DNA from 3 places in the Devosia sp. GW821-FHT12F11 genome. Region 1 is predicted to be linked to each of the others. Evidence: riboswitches for the same ligand, from Rfam matches in the RefSeq annotation. Region 1 holds a riboswitch; each other region holds the start of a gene.

What was found. Region 1 has a riboswitch for cobalamin ahead of AC1ROK_RS16600 (ribonucleoside-diphosphate reductase subunit alpha). Riboswitches for the same ligand answer to the same signal wherever they lie in the genome.
Region 2: it holds a riboswitch for cobalamin, as region 1 does, so the genes downstream of both, AC1ROK_RS15305 (ABC transporter ATP-binding protein) here and AC1ROK_RS16600 (ribonucleoside-diphosphate reductase subunit alpha) in region 1, are expected to answer to the same signal.
Region 3: it holds a riboswitch for cobalamin, as region 1 does, so the genes downstream of both, AC1ROK_RS09385 (CbtB domain-containing protein) here and AC1ROK_RS16600 (ribonucleoside-diphosphate reductase subunit alpha) in region 1, are expected to answer to the same signal.

Annotation. Positions count from the first base shown of each region.
Region 1 covers NZ_JBXAPX010000005.1:231,569-234,837, forward strand. The annotation lists gene AC1ROK_RS16600 (ribonucleoside-diphosphate reductase subunit alpha) at 1-2,107, opposite strand, end outside; cobalamin riboswitch at 2,220-2,372, opposite strand.
Region 2 covers NZ_JBXAPX010000004.1:502,952-506,220, forward strand. The annotation lists gene AC1ROK_RS15300 (SH3 domain-containing protein) at 48-710, shown strand; cobalamin riboswitch at 1,163-1,383, shown strand; gene AC1ROK_RS15305 (ABC transporter ATP-binding protein) at 1,493-2,296, shown strand; gene AC1ROK_RS15310 (ABC transporter substrate-binding protein) at 2,308-3,252, shown strand.
Region 3 covers NZ_JBXAPX010000002.1:780,840-784,108, reverse strand. The annotation lists gene AC1ROK_RS09400 (FAD-dependent monooxygenase) at 1-288, opposite strand, end outside; gene AC1ROK_RS09395 (MarR family winged helix-turn-helix transcriptional regulator) at 356-835, shown strand; gene AC1ROK_RS09390 (hypothetical protein) at 916-1,515, shown strand; cobalamin riboswitch at 1,536-1,755, shown strand; gene AC1ROK_RS09385 (CbtB domain-containing protein) at 1,852-2,034, shown strand; gene AC1ROK_RS09380 (CbtA family protein) at 2,066-2,833, shown strand; gene cobW (cobalamin biosynthesis protein CobW) at 2,830-3,269, shown strand, end outside.

The DNA.
Region 1 (3,269 bases):
CGTAGGCGCCACGCTCCTCGGCAAGATCGGTCGAGGCGGTGATGGCATAGTAGCTGATCGCCTCCATCGAGCGGTCGGCGAATTCAACCGCCGCATCCGAGCCATAGGCGATGCCCTGCGCCTGCAGCGCATCGGCGAAGCCCATGATGCCGAGCCCGACCGGGCGGTGGCGGAGGTTGGAGCGGCGGGCTTCCGGGATGGTGTAGAAGTTGATGTCGACGACATTGTCGAGCATGCGCATGGCGGTGTCGACGGTGCGCTTGAGCCGCTCGAGGTCGAGGCCTTTGTCGGTGAGGTGGGCCAAGAGGTTAATCGAGCCGAGATTGCAGACCGCCACCTCGTCCTTCGACGTATTCAACGTGATCTCGGTGCAGAGGTTGGAGGAGTGCACCACCCCGACATGCTGCTGCGGCGAGCGGATGTTGCAGGGGTCCTTGAAGGTCACCCAGGGGTGGCCGGTCTCGAACAGCATGGTCAGCATCCTGCGCCACAGATCGAGCGCCCGGACGGTCTTGAACACCGTCATGCCGCCGGCGGCGGCCTTGGCTTCATAGGCTTCGTAGGCGGCCTTGAAAGCGGGGCCATAGAGATCGTGCAGGTCCGGCGTTTCGTCGGGCGAGAACAGTGTCCAGTCGGCGCCGGCTTCGACGCGCTCCATGAACAGGTCGGGCACCCAGTTGGCGGTGTTCATGTCGTGGGTGCGGCGGCGGTCGTCGCCGGTGTTCTTGCGCAAATCGAGGAACTCCTCGATGTCGACGTGCCAGGTCTCGAGATAGGCGCAGACCGCGCCCTTGCGCTTGCCGCCCTGGTTCACCGCGATGGCGGTGTCGTTGGCCACCTTGAGGAACGGCACGACGCCCTGGCTCTCGCCGTTGGTGCCCTTGATATGGGCGCCGAGCCCGCGCACCGGGGTCCAGTCATTGCCGAGACCGCCCGAATATTTGGCGAGCAGCGCGTTGTCCTTGATCGCCTTGAAGATGCCGTCGAGGTCGTCGGCGACGGTAGTGAGGAAGCAACTCGAAAGCTGCGGTCTCAGCGTCCCCGAGTTGAACAGGGTCGGGGTCGAGGCCATGAAGTCGAAGCTCGACAGCAGATTGTAGAACTCGATGGCGCGGGCTTCGCGGTCGATCTCGCGCACCGCCAGGCCCATGGCGACGCGCATGAAGAAGGCCTGCGGCAGTTCGAACACCGTGCCGGCGGAGTGGAGGAAGTAGCGGTCATAGAGCGTCTGCAGCCCCAGATACTGGAACTGTCGGTCGCGCTCGGGCCGGAGCGCCGCGGCGATGCGGGCGATATCGAAGCGGCCGAGTTCCGGGTCGATCAGCTCAAGCCCGATGCCGCGCTCGAGATAGGCGGGGAAATACTCGGCGTAGCGGTTCGCCATCTCGGCTTGCGTCGCCTGGTCGGGGCGGCCGGCGAGAAAGCTCAGCGCTTCGCGGCGCAGCTTGTCGTTGAGCAGGCGCGCCGAGACATAGGCGTAATTGGGTTCGGTTTCGACCAGGGTACGGGTCGCGAGGATCGGCGCCAGCGCCAGTTCCTCGGTCGAGATGCCGTCATAGAGGTTGCGGCGGGTCTCGGTGAGAATGGTCTCGGCCACCACGCCATCAAGACCGGCAGAGGCCTCGGCGATGACGGTGGCGAGGCGGGCTTCGTCGAGCGGCATGCCATCCGCCATGCGGATCGCGGCGCTCGCGACAGGCGCATCCGCCTTGTCGGCGCGGGCCTTGGCGTGCTCCTCGCGGTACAGCACATAGGCGCGGGCGACCTTCTGGTGCTCGCCGCGCATCAGCGCCAGCTCGACCTGATCCTGCACATCCTCGATATGGAACACCCGGCCGTCCTTGGCGCGGCGGACCAGCGCCGCCACCACTTCGCCGGTCAGTTGCTCGACGATTTCATGCACGCGGCGCGAGGCGGCGGCCTTGTTGCCCTCCACTGCGAGGAACGCCTTGGTCAACGCCACGGCGATCTTCGACTGATCGAACGGCACCGTGCCACCGTTGCGCTTGATGAGCGAGAAGCCCGGCGCGTAGGCCGCGTGCGGCTCGGGTGACGTGACGACCACCGGACGGCCGGTGTCGGAATGGACGATCTGTGAAGTGGACATATGCCTCAAATACCCCGTGAGTGGCAGCAGGGGTTTTCCGAGGACGCGAAACGACGCACAGGCGCATTCCGCCCAGGCGTTTTCGCGGCCAACCGGTGCACCCCGCCCGTGGACGAACTAACCTGTCGTGGCAGGTATCTGGCTGGCCGGCAGCACCGGCTATCACAGTTGCGGGGGCAGCGCCGGACTGGAGCAATTGCCCGCACCGGCTTCCCTATTATCACCCGTCCTTGCGAACCGGGCGACCACGACACACTAGATGTAGTGTGCCTGTTCGGGATTCGCGTCAATGGGTTGCGATGCAATTTCCGGTGAGGGCAGCCCTCACTATGATGTGCGGGGACGTAGAGATATCTCCTGCGGGCCCAGGCGGGGCTGTCGAGCGCGAACTGAGGGGGCGCTGTCACAGGTCCCCCCCCCAGCCCCGTGTCACCCGGCGCAGGCAGGCCGTTCGCCGATCAGGCGGTTGTCAGCCGCGCTGTGGTATCGCGCAGGGATGGAACCGAAGCTTTCATGGTGGGCGGTCCTTGCGGCCTTTTTTGTCCTCATGGTGATGGCGGCCAGCATCGGCGTCACGCTTGGGCTGCTCGTCTCCATGCCTCCACCATTGTGACCGTCAGCAGAGAGGCGCGTGAGCGCCCGACCTGTCAGCAAAACTAAAGGCGCCGGCCGCTAGAATGCGAACCCGTCTGCCGCGTTGGCGTCGCGGACGGGACCGGCAGGTGTCGTCGGCAATCGACGCCGGCCGCAATGGGCTTGGGGGCCTCGCAGCGGAAATGGATCGAGAACCGAGCGATCGGTGGTGGCTTTACGCCACCGTGTTCCTTGCGCTTGTCACCGGAGCGACAGCAGGGATGGTCGTCAGCATGATCTGGGCGGGGCTGTAGCAAGCGCCATGGAGCGCCGACGGGTGTCATCGCCGCGGCGCCCCTGTTCGCGCCACTTCATCCCGGCCTTCGTCCATAGGCGCCAGGTTACGACCGTGCCCACCCACCGGCTGTCATCCCTGCGAAAGCAGGGACCTCGCGGCGAGGGCTTTTGCCCTCGTCCGCCATCCATCCACCTGCGCGGGCTGTGGGTTGGGTCCCTGCTTTCGCAGGGATGACACCGAGTTTGGGGCGCTGCCGGGTGGCAAGTTCGCCGATGGGCGCTGCACAGGATC
Region 2 (3,269 bases), on a different contig from region 1:
CGGCGACAACCCAAATGCCCCGAAGCGTCACAAAGAGAGGACTACTTATGCATCCCATCAAACTGGCAGGAGCCGCCACCGTGCTGCTCGGCTCGCTGTTTTTCGCCGGTGCCGCCAATGCCGCCGTCGCCACCAGCACCGTCAATGTCCGCGCCGCGCCGGTGAGCGGCGCCGTGGTCGACGTGCTGCGCGCCGGCCGAGAGGTCGAGATCGACCGCTGCTCCGGCGGCTGGTGCTATGTGATCAAACCGGGTCCGGATGGCTGGGTCTCCGCCAGCTACCTCAGCGACGACGATTCCGGCTTTGACGATGAGGACGACGTCGATACCCGCGTCATCGTTCCCGATCGCCCCGGCCCGAGCCGGCCGGATGTCGATGTGAACATCGGCTTCAACGTCCCCGGCTTCAGCTTCCAGATCGGCTCCGGCGGCTTCGACATCCGCCCCGGCCGTCCGGGCGGCAACCGCGACCGCGTCTGCTTCTACGAGAACACCAATTTCCGCGGCGACAGCTTCTGCGCCCGTCCGGGTGAGCGGCTCGCCCGTCTCGGCCGCTGGGACGACACCATCCGCTCGATCGAAGTGCGCGGCGATGCGCAAGCCCTGGTCTGCGAGCGCGCCAACTTCAACGGCCGCTGCATCGTGATCTCGCGCAGCGTGCCGAACCTGCGCGGCGCCAACGACAATATCAGCTCGATCCGCGTCCGCTAAGCAGCGGCGACATCTTTGTCGTCCGCCGGAACGGGGCGACATCTTTGTCGTCCCCTCGATACCTCGTCCCCGGGGCGATACCTCGTCCCCGGGGCGACTCCTCGTCCCCGGGGCGACTCCTCGTCCCCGGGGCGACTCCTCGTCCCCGGGCGACTCCTCGCCCCGGCGTCTTTCGGGTTTATGAACGGTTTCTGCAACCCGCATTCAGCGCCCTGTCAGCTTGCCTGTGATCGAGTGACACCACGCTGCGCCAGGATTGACCTCCACCAAGCGCGGCACTGAGGGGGCAACTCAGTTCATTTTTCCAATCGGGCTGCGACGCTCGATAGCCCGTGAGGCGGGGCGCCTCCCCTCCCTCACGACGCGGACCCGGCCCGCCGCACGGTGCCGGGTCCGCGACCCCTGGGGCTCCATCTCCCTCCCCCTCGGTTGACATCGCCCCCGAGTCACGCCCCTATCGCCCCGTTCAAGGTTCCTCGGCGGCCGCCAGCCAACGGGGATTAAAAGGGAACACGGTGCGACGTACCCATCAGGGCGCAAAACCGTGGCTGCCCCCGCAACTGTAAGCGGCGAGCTCTTCCGTAAACGCCACTGATCTCCTCCGGGAGGTTGGGAAGGTTCGGAAGCGCTATGACCCGCGAGCCAGGAGACCTGCCTCGACAGCTCACTGTAACCCGGCCGGGGTGTGCCGAGGGGAACGTCGATGGCGCTACGACTACGCATCGCAGCTCGCATTTTGATCGGTTCGCCCGTCAGCCCTCGCCTATGCGCGGAGGCCTCCGATGGAGCTTGCCCGATCCCTGGTCGGCTCTAGCCCGGCTGCCCTCGCGGTCGAAGGCCTGAGCTGGGGCCCGTCGCATCGCGCCCCGATCGTCCAATATCTGAGTTTTGCCGTCGCGCCCGGCGAAATGCTGGCGCTGGTCGGCCCCAACGGCGCGGGCAAATCCAGCCTGCTGCGCTGCCTCTACCGCTACCACCGTCCGACCGCCGGCACGGTCCGCCTCGATGGTGTCGACCTGTGGTCGCTGCCGCCCCGCGCCACGGCCCGCCGCATCGCCACTGTGTTGCAGGAACCGGCCTCGGATTTCGGCCTCAGCGTCGCCGAGATCATCGAGCTCGGCCTCACCCCGCATCAGCACGACCGGTCACCACATGGTTACGCATCGATCGAAGCTGCCCTCGAGCTGCTCGGGCTCGCGCCGCTGGCCGCCCGCGACTTCGCCTCGCTCTCCGGTGGCGAGAAGCAGCGCGTCATGCTTGCCCGCGCCCTGGTGCAGAAACCGGACCTCTTGATCCTCGACGAGCCCACCAACCACCTCGACATCCGCCATCAGCTCGAGGTGCTGGCGCTGCTCGCGGCGTTGCCCACCACCATCATCGTCTCGCTGCACGACCTGGCGCTCGCCTCCGCCCATGCCGATCGCGTGCTGGTCATCGCCGATGGCCGGCAGGCGGCGCTCGGCCCGCCGCTCGACATCCTGACACCCGATGCCATCCGCCAGACCTTCGCAGTCGAGACCGCCATCGACAGCCATCCGGCTACCGGCCGCCCCCGCTTTTCCTTCCATCTCGAACCACGCCGCTAAGGGAGAATTCCATGCGCCTCAGCCTCCTTGCCGCCCCGCTTCTCGCGCTCGCCGCGACCAGCGCCTTCGCCTCCGGCTTCCCGGTCACGGTCAAAAGCTGTAACCGTAACGTTACCTTTGAGGCCGCTCCGGCCCGCGCCGTCTCGAACGATGTGAACCTCACCGAGATGATGCTGGCCCTCGGCCTCACCGGCTCTATGGCCGGCTATACCGGCGTGTCGGAATGGAAGACCCTCGACGAAACGCTGCGCGCCGGCGTCGCCGAACTGCCCGAACTGTCGCCCGACTATCCCACCAAGGAAGTGCTGCTCGGCGCCGATGCCGACTTCTATTTCGCCGGCTGGAACTACGGCATGAAGGTCGGCGGCGAGATCACACCCGACACCCTGGGCGCATTCGGCATCAAGGTCTACGAGCTGACCGAAAGCTGCATCCACATCATGGATAAGCCCAAGGCTTCGATCGACGACCTCTATGTCGACCTGCTCAATCTGGGCAGGATCTTCGGCGTTTCCGAACGCGCCGAAGCGCTCGTTGCCGGTTACCGATCCGAGCTCGCCGCCTTCACCGCGACGCTGCCGAAGCGGGACACCCCACCAAAGGTGTTCATCTACGACTCGGGCGAGGAAAAGCCCTTCACCGCCGGCCGCTATGCCATCCCCACCGCGCTGATCGAAGCCGCCGGCGGCGCCAACATCATGGACGACGTGGCTTCCAGCTGGGTCGAGATCGGCTGGGAGCCGGTGATCGAGCGCAACCCCGACATCATCGTCATCATCAACTACGGCGAAGTCACCGCCGAGCAGAAGGCCGACTTCATGCGCAACAACCCGGCTTTCAAGGACATTCCGGCGGTAAAGCATAACCGCTTCGTTACGCTTCAATATGTCGAAGCCACCCCGGGCCCGCGCAACATCGCGGCGATCAAGCACCTGGCCGCGGCGTTCGCGGAGTAGTCGAAGCCGGCGCAAGC
Region 3 (3,269 bases), on a different contig from region 1:
CCGCGCCGTGTGGCGGGCATAGTCGACCGTGCCGAGCGCCTTGCCGTGTTCGTTGTGGAGGACAATGGCGCGCGTTTCGACCCCGTGCCGCAGCGCCTCCGTCGCAAGGCCAAAGCCGCGCAGCGCGTTCATGCCGTTGGGCGCCAGCGTCAGGAAAATCCCCTCGTCGATCACCTGCTTTTCGCTGCGCTTCTCGAAGACAACGGGGGCGAAGCCGCGCCTGACCAGCGCCAGGGCCAGGCCGAGGCCGGCGGAACCTGCGCCAACGATACCGATGCGTGCTTTCATTCTTGCCTCACCTGCGCGACGCCGCATATCATGCGCCCGTCGTATTATTCGATGAGTAGATAATTAGATGGTCGAAATAAATTCGTCAAGCGATGCAAAGGCCGAGCTCGTGCAGCGGCTCGGCACGCTCATCGTGCGCTGGCAGGAGGCGACGCAGCGTTATGACGAGGAGGTGGGAGCAATCTTCCAGCTCGGCCCGGCCGAACGGCTGTGCCTCAGCTTCCTCACCAGCGGTCCGCAGACCGCCAGCGCCATCGCCCGCGCCACCCGTCTCACCCCGGCCGCCGTCACTTCGCTGATCGACCGGCTCGAGGCCCGTAACTTCGTCCGCCGCCAACCCGATCCGCATGACCGGCGCAAGGTGCTGGTGGAACTCGCCGAGGCCACTGCCGCCGTCATCGAGAAGGCCTACGCCCCGATGGCGATCGCTGGCGCCGAAGCGCTGGGCAAGCGCAGCCTCGACGAGCTGCGCCTCCTCACCGAGGTGATCGTGGAGGTCCTCGCGATCCAGAACCAGATGACCGAACGGCTGCAGTCGGGTGGATGACCCTGCGCCCAGCTTCCGCCGCAAGGCCTGCCCAGACTCACTGGGCTCAGCTAGATTCGGCGGGTCAACGGAGGTCGACAATGCGCGCGCTGGTCCTGTTTCCCCTGTTGCTGCTGGCGGCGCCCGCCCTGGCCGCCGACATCGTCTGTGAGGGTCCTTTCGCCGCTGACAGCTCCGAAGCGCGGCTGATCGAGGCCTTCGGCAAGGACAATGTGGTGACTGGCGACGTCCCGGGCCCCGAGGGCTCCACCGTGCTCGCCACCACCATCTTCCCCAACGATCCCACCAAGACCATCGAGTTCGGCTGGTGGGACGAGGAGAAGCACGAGCGCGTCGCCTATTTCACCGTGCCGCCGGGAGACACCGCGCCGGGCGGGCTCAGGAAGGGGCTCACCGTCAAAGAGGTCGAGGCGTTGAATGGCGGGCCGTTCCAGCTCTACGGCTTCTTCTGGGATTATGGTGGCGCCGCCATCTTCGAGGGCGGCAAGCTCGCCCCGCCGGAAGGTGGTTGCTCGGTCAGCGTTCGCTTCGCCGTCGGCGATTATCCGGCCGATCTCAATGTCGATGCCATCTCCGGCGACATGCAGATCTCGTCGAGCGAGCCACTGCTCGAGAAGGTCGATGCGCGCGTCGACACTGTCACCGTCGGCTATCCCGATTCCGCTGCGGCGGAAGATTGACCGCGCCCCCTCCCGCGGCGTAACCATAGCCCCACGTTGGTTCCTCAAACCCGTTCGGGCGAGGGGATCAAAAGGGAACACGGTGCGGCGTACCCATCAGGGACCAAATCCGTGGCTGCCCCCGCAACTGTAAGTGGCGAGTGCCTCCGACTATGCCACTGACATCCCTCGGGATGTTGGGAAGGCCGGAGACCACGGTGACCCGCGAGTCAGGAGACCTGCCAGCGTCCGGGAGTGTTTCGGGAAAAGTTGTGAGACTTTTCCGGTTCAAAACGCGACCCCCGGAAAGAGCTCGGGCGATGCGCCCACTTTCATCCGCACGGAGGGTGCAGGCATATGAATACTCAGGTCCAGACGGCGTCGGTCGTCCGTCTTTCTGTCTCGCAGCGGCTCATCGCAGGTGTGCTGGCGTTGTTTATCGGCTTCGTCCTTGTCGGCGGCGTCGGTTTTGCCAGCGACATGGCCATCCACAATGGTGCGCACGATACGCGCCATGCGCTTGGCTTCCCCTGCCATTGAGCTGACTCAGCTCTAAGCACACGAGACATCGATGAAACTCTTCCAGCGAATCTTTTTCGCTGCGGTCCTTGCCGGACTCGCAGCCGGCTTGGCCATGAGCGCCGTGCAGCAATGGCGCGTCGCACCACTGATCCTCGCCGCCGAGGTTTACGAGAACGCCGCCCCCGAGGCGTCGGCCGTCGCCGAGCACAGCCACGAGGCCGGCACCGCAGAGCATTCTCATGCCGAAGCCGCACCCGCCCACGAGCATGACGAAGACGCTTGGGCCCCGCAGGATGGCGCCGAGCGCATCGCCTACACCGTGCTGGCCAACCTCCTCGGCTGCATCGGCTTCGCCTTCCTGCTCGCTGCCGTCTCCGTCTTCTCGGGTATCGAGATCACTGCCCGCAACGGCGTGATCTGGGGGCTCGGCGGCTTCATCGCCCTGCAGCTCGCTCCAGCCCTCGGCCTGCCGCCTGAACTCCCGGGCATGCCCGCCGCCGATCTCGTCGCCCGCCAGGTCTGGTGGGTCGGCACGGCGCTCGCCACCGGTGCCGGCATCCTCGCCATCGCCAAACTCCGCAACTGGACCGGCATCGTCATTGCTGCCGTGCTGATCCTCGCGCCGCACGTCATCGGCGCGCCGCCGCTCTTGGGCGAGCACGCCAGCGCCGTCCCCGCCAACCTCGCCACATCATTCGCCGCGGCGACCCTCGCCACCGGTGCGCTGTTCTGGCTGATCGTCGGCCCGCTGTTCGGCTGGCTCAACGAGCGCTTCGCCCGATCTTCTGCCTTCGCCCTGAAAGGTGCCCACGCATGAGCACGACCGAACTCGCCAGTTCAAAGATCCCCGTCACCGTCATCACCGGCTTCCTCGGCGCCGGCAAGACCACCCTGGTCCGGCACCTGCTCGCCCATGCCAAGGGCAAGCGCATCGCGCTGATCATCAACGAGTTCGGCGAACTCGGCGTCGACAAGGAAATCCTCGCCGGCTGCGGCGACGAGACCTGCCGCGAAGAGGATATGATCGAGCTGAGCAACGGCTGCATCTGCTGCACTGTCGCCGACGAGTTCATCCCCACCATGCAGGCGCTGCTCGAGCGTGACGATCGCCCCGACCACATCGTCATCGAAACCTCCGGCCTCGCTTTGCCGCAGCCGCTGATCCGCGCCTTCAACTGGCCCGAGATCAAGTCCGAGGTGACCATCGACGGCGTCGTCACCGTCGCCGACGCGGCGGCGCTCAGCGAAGGCCG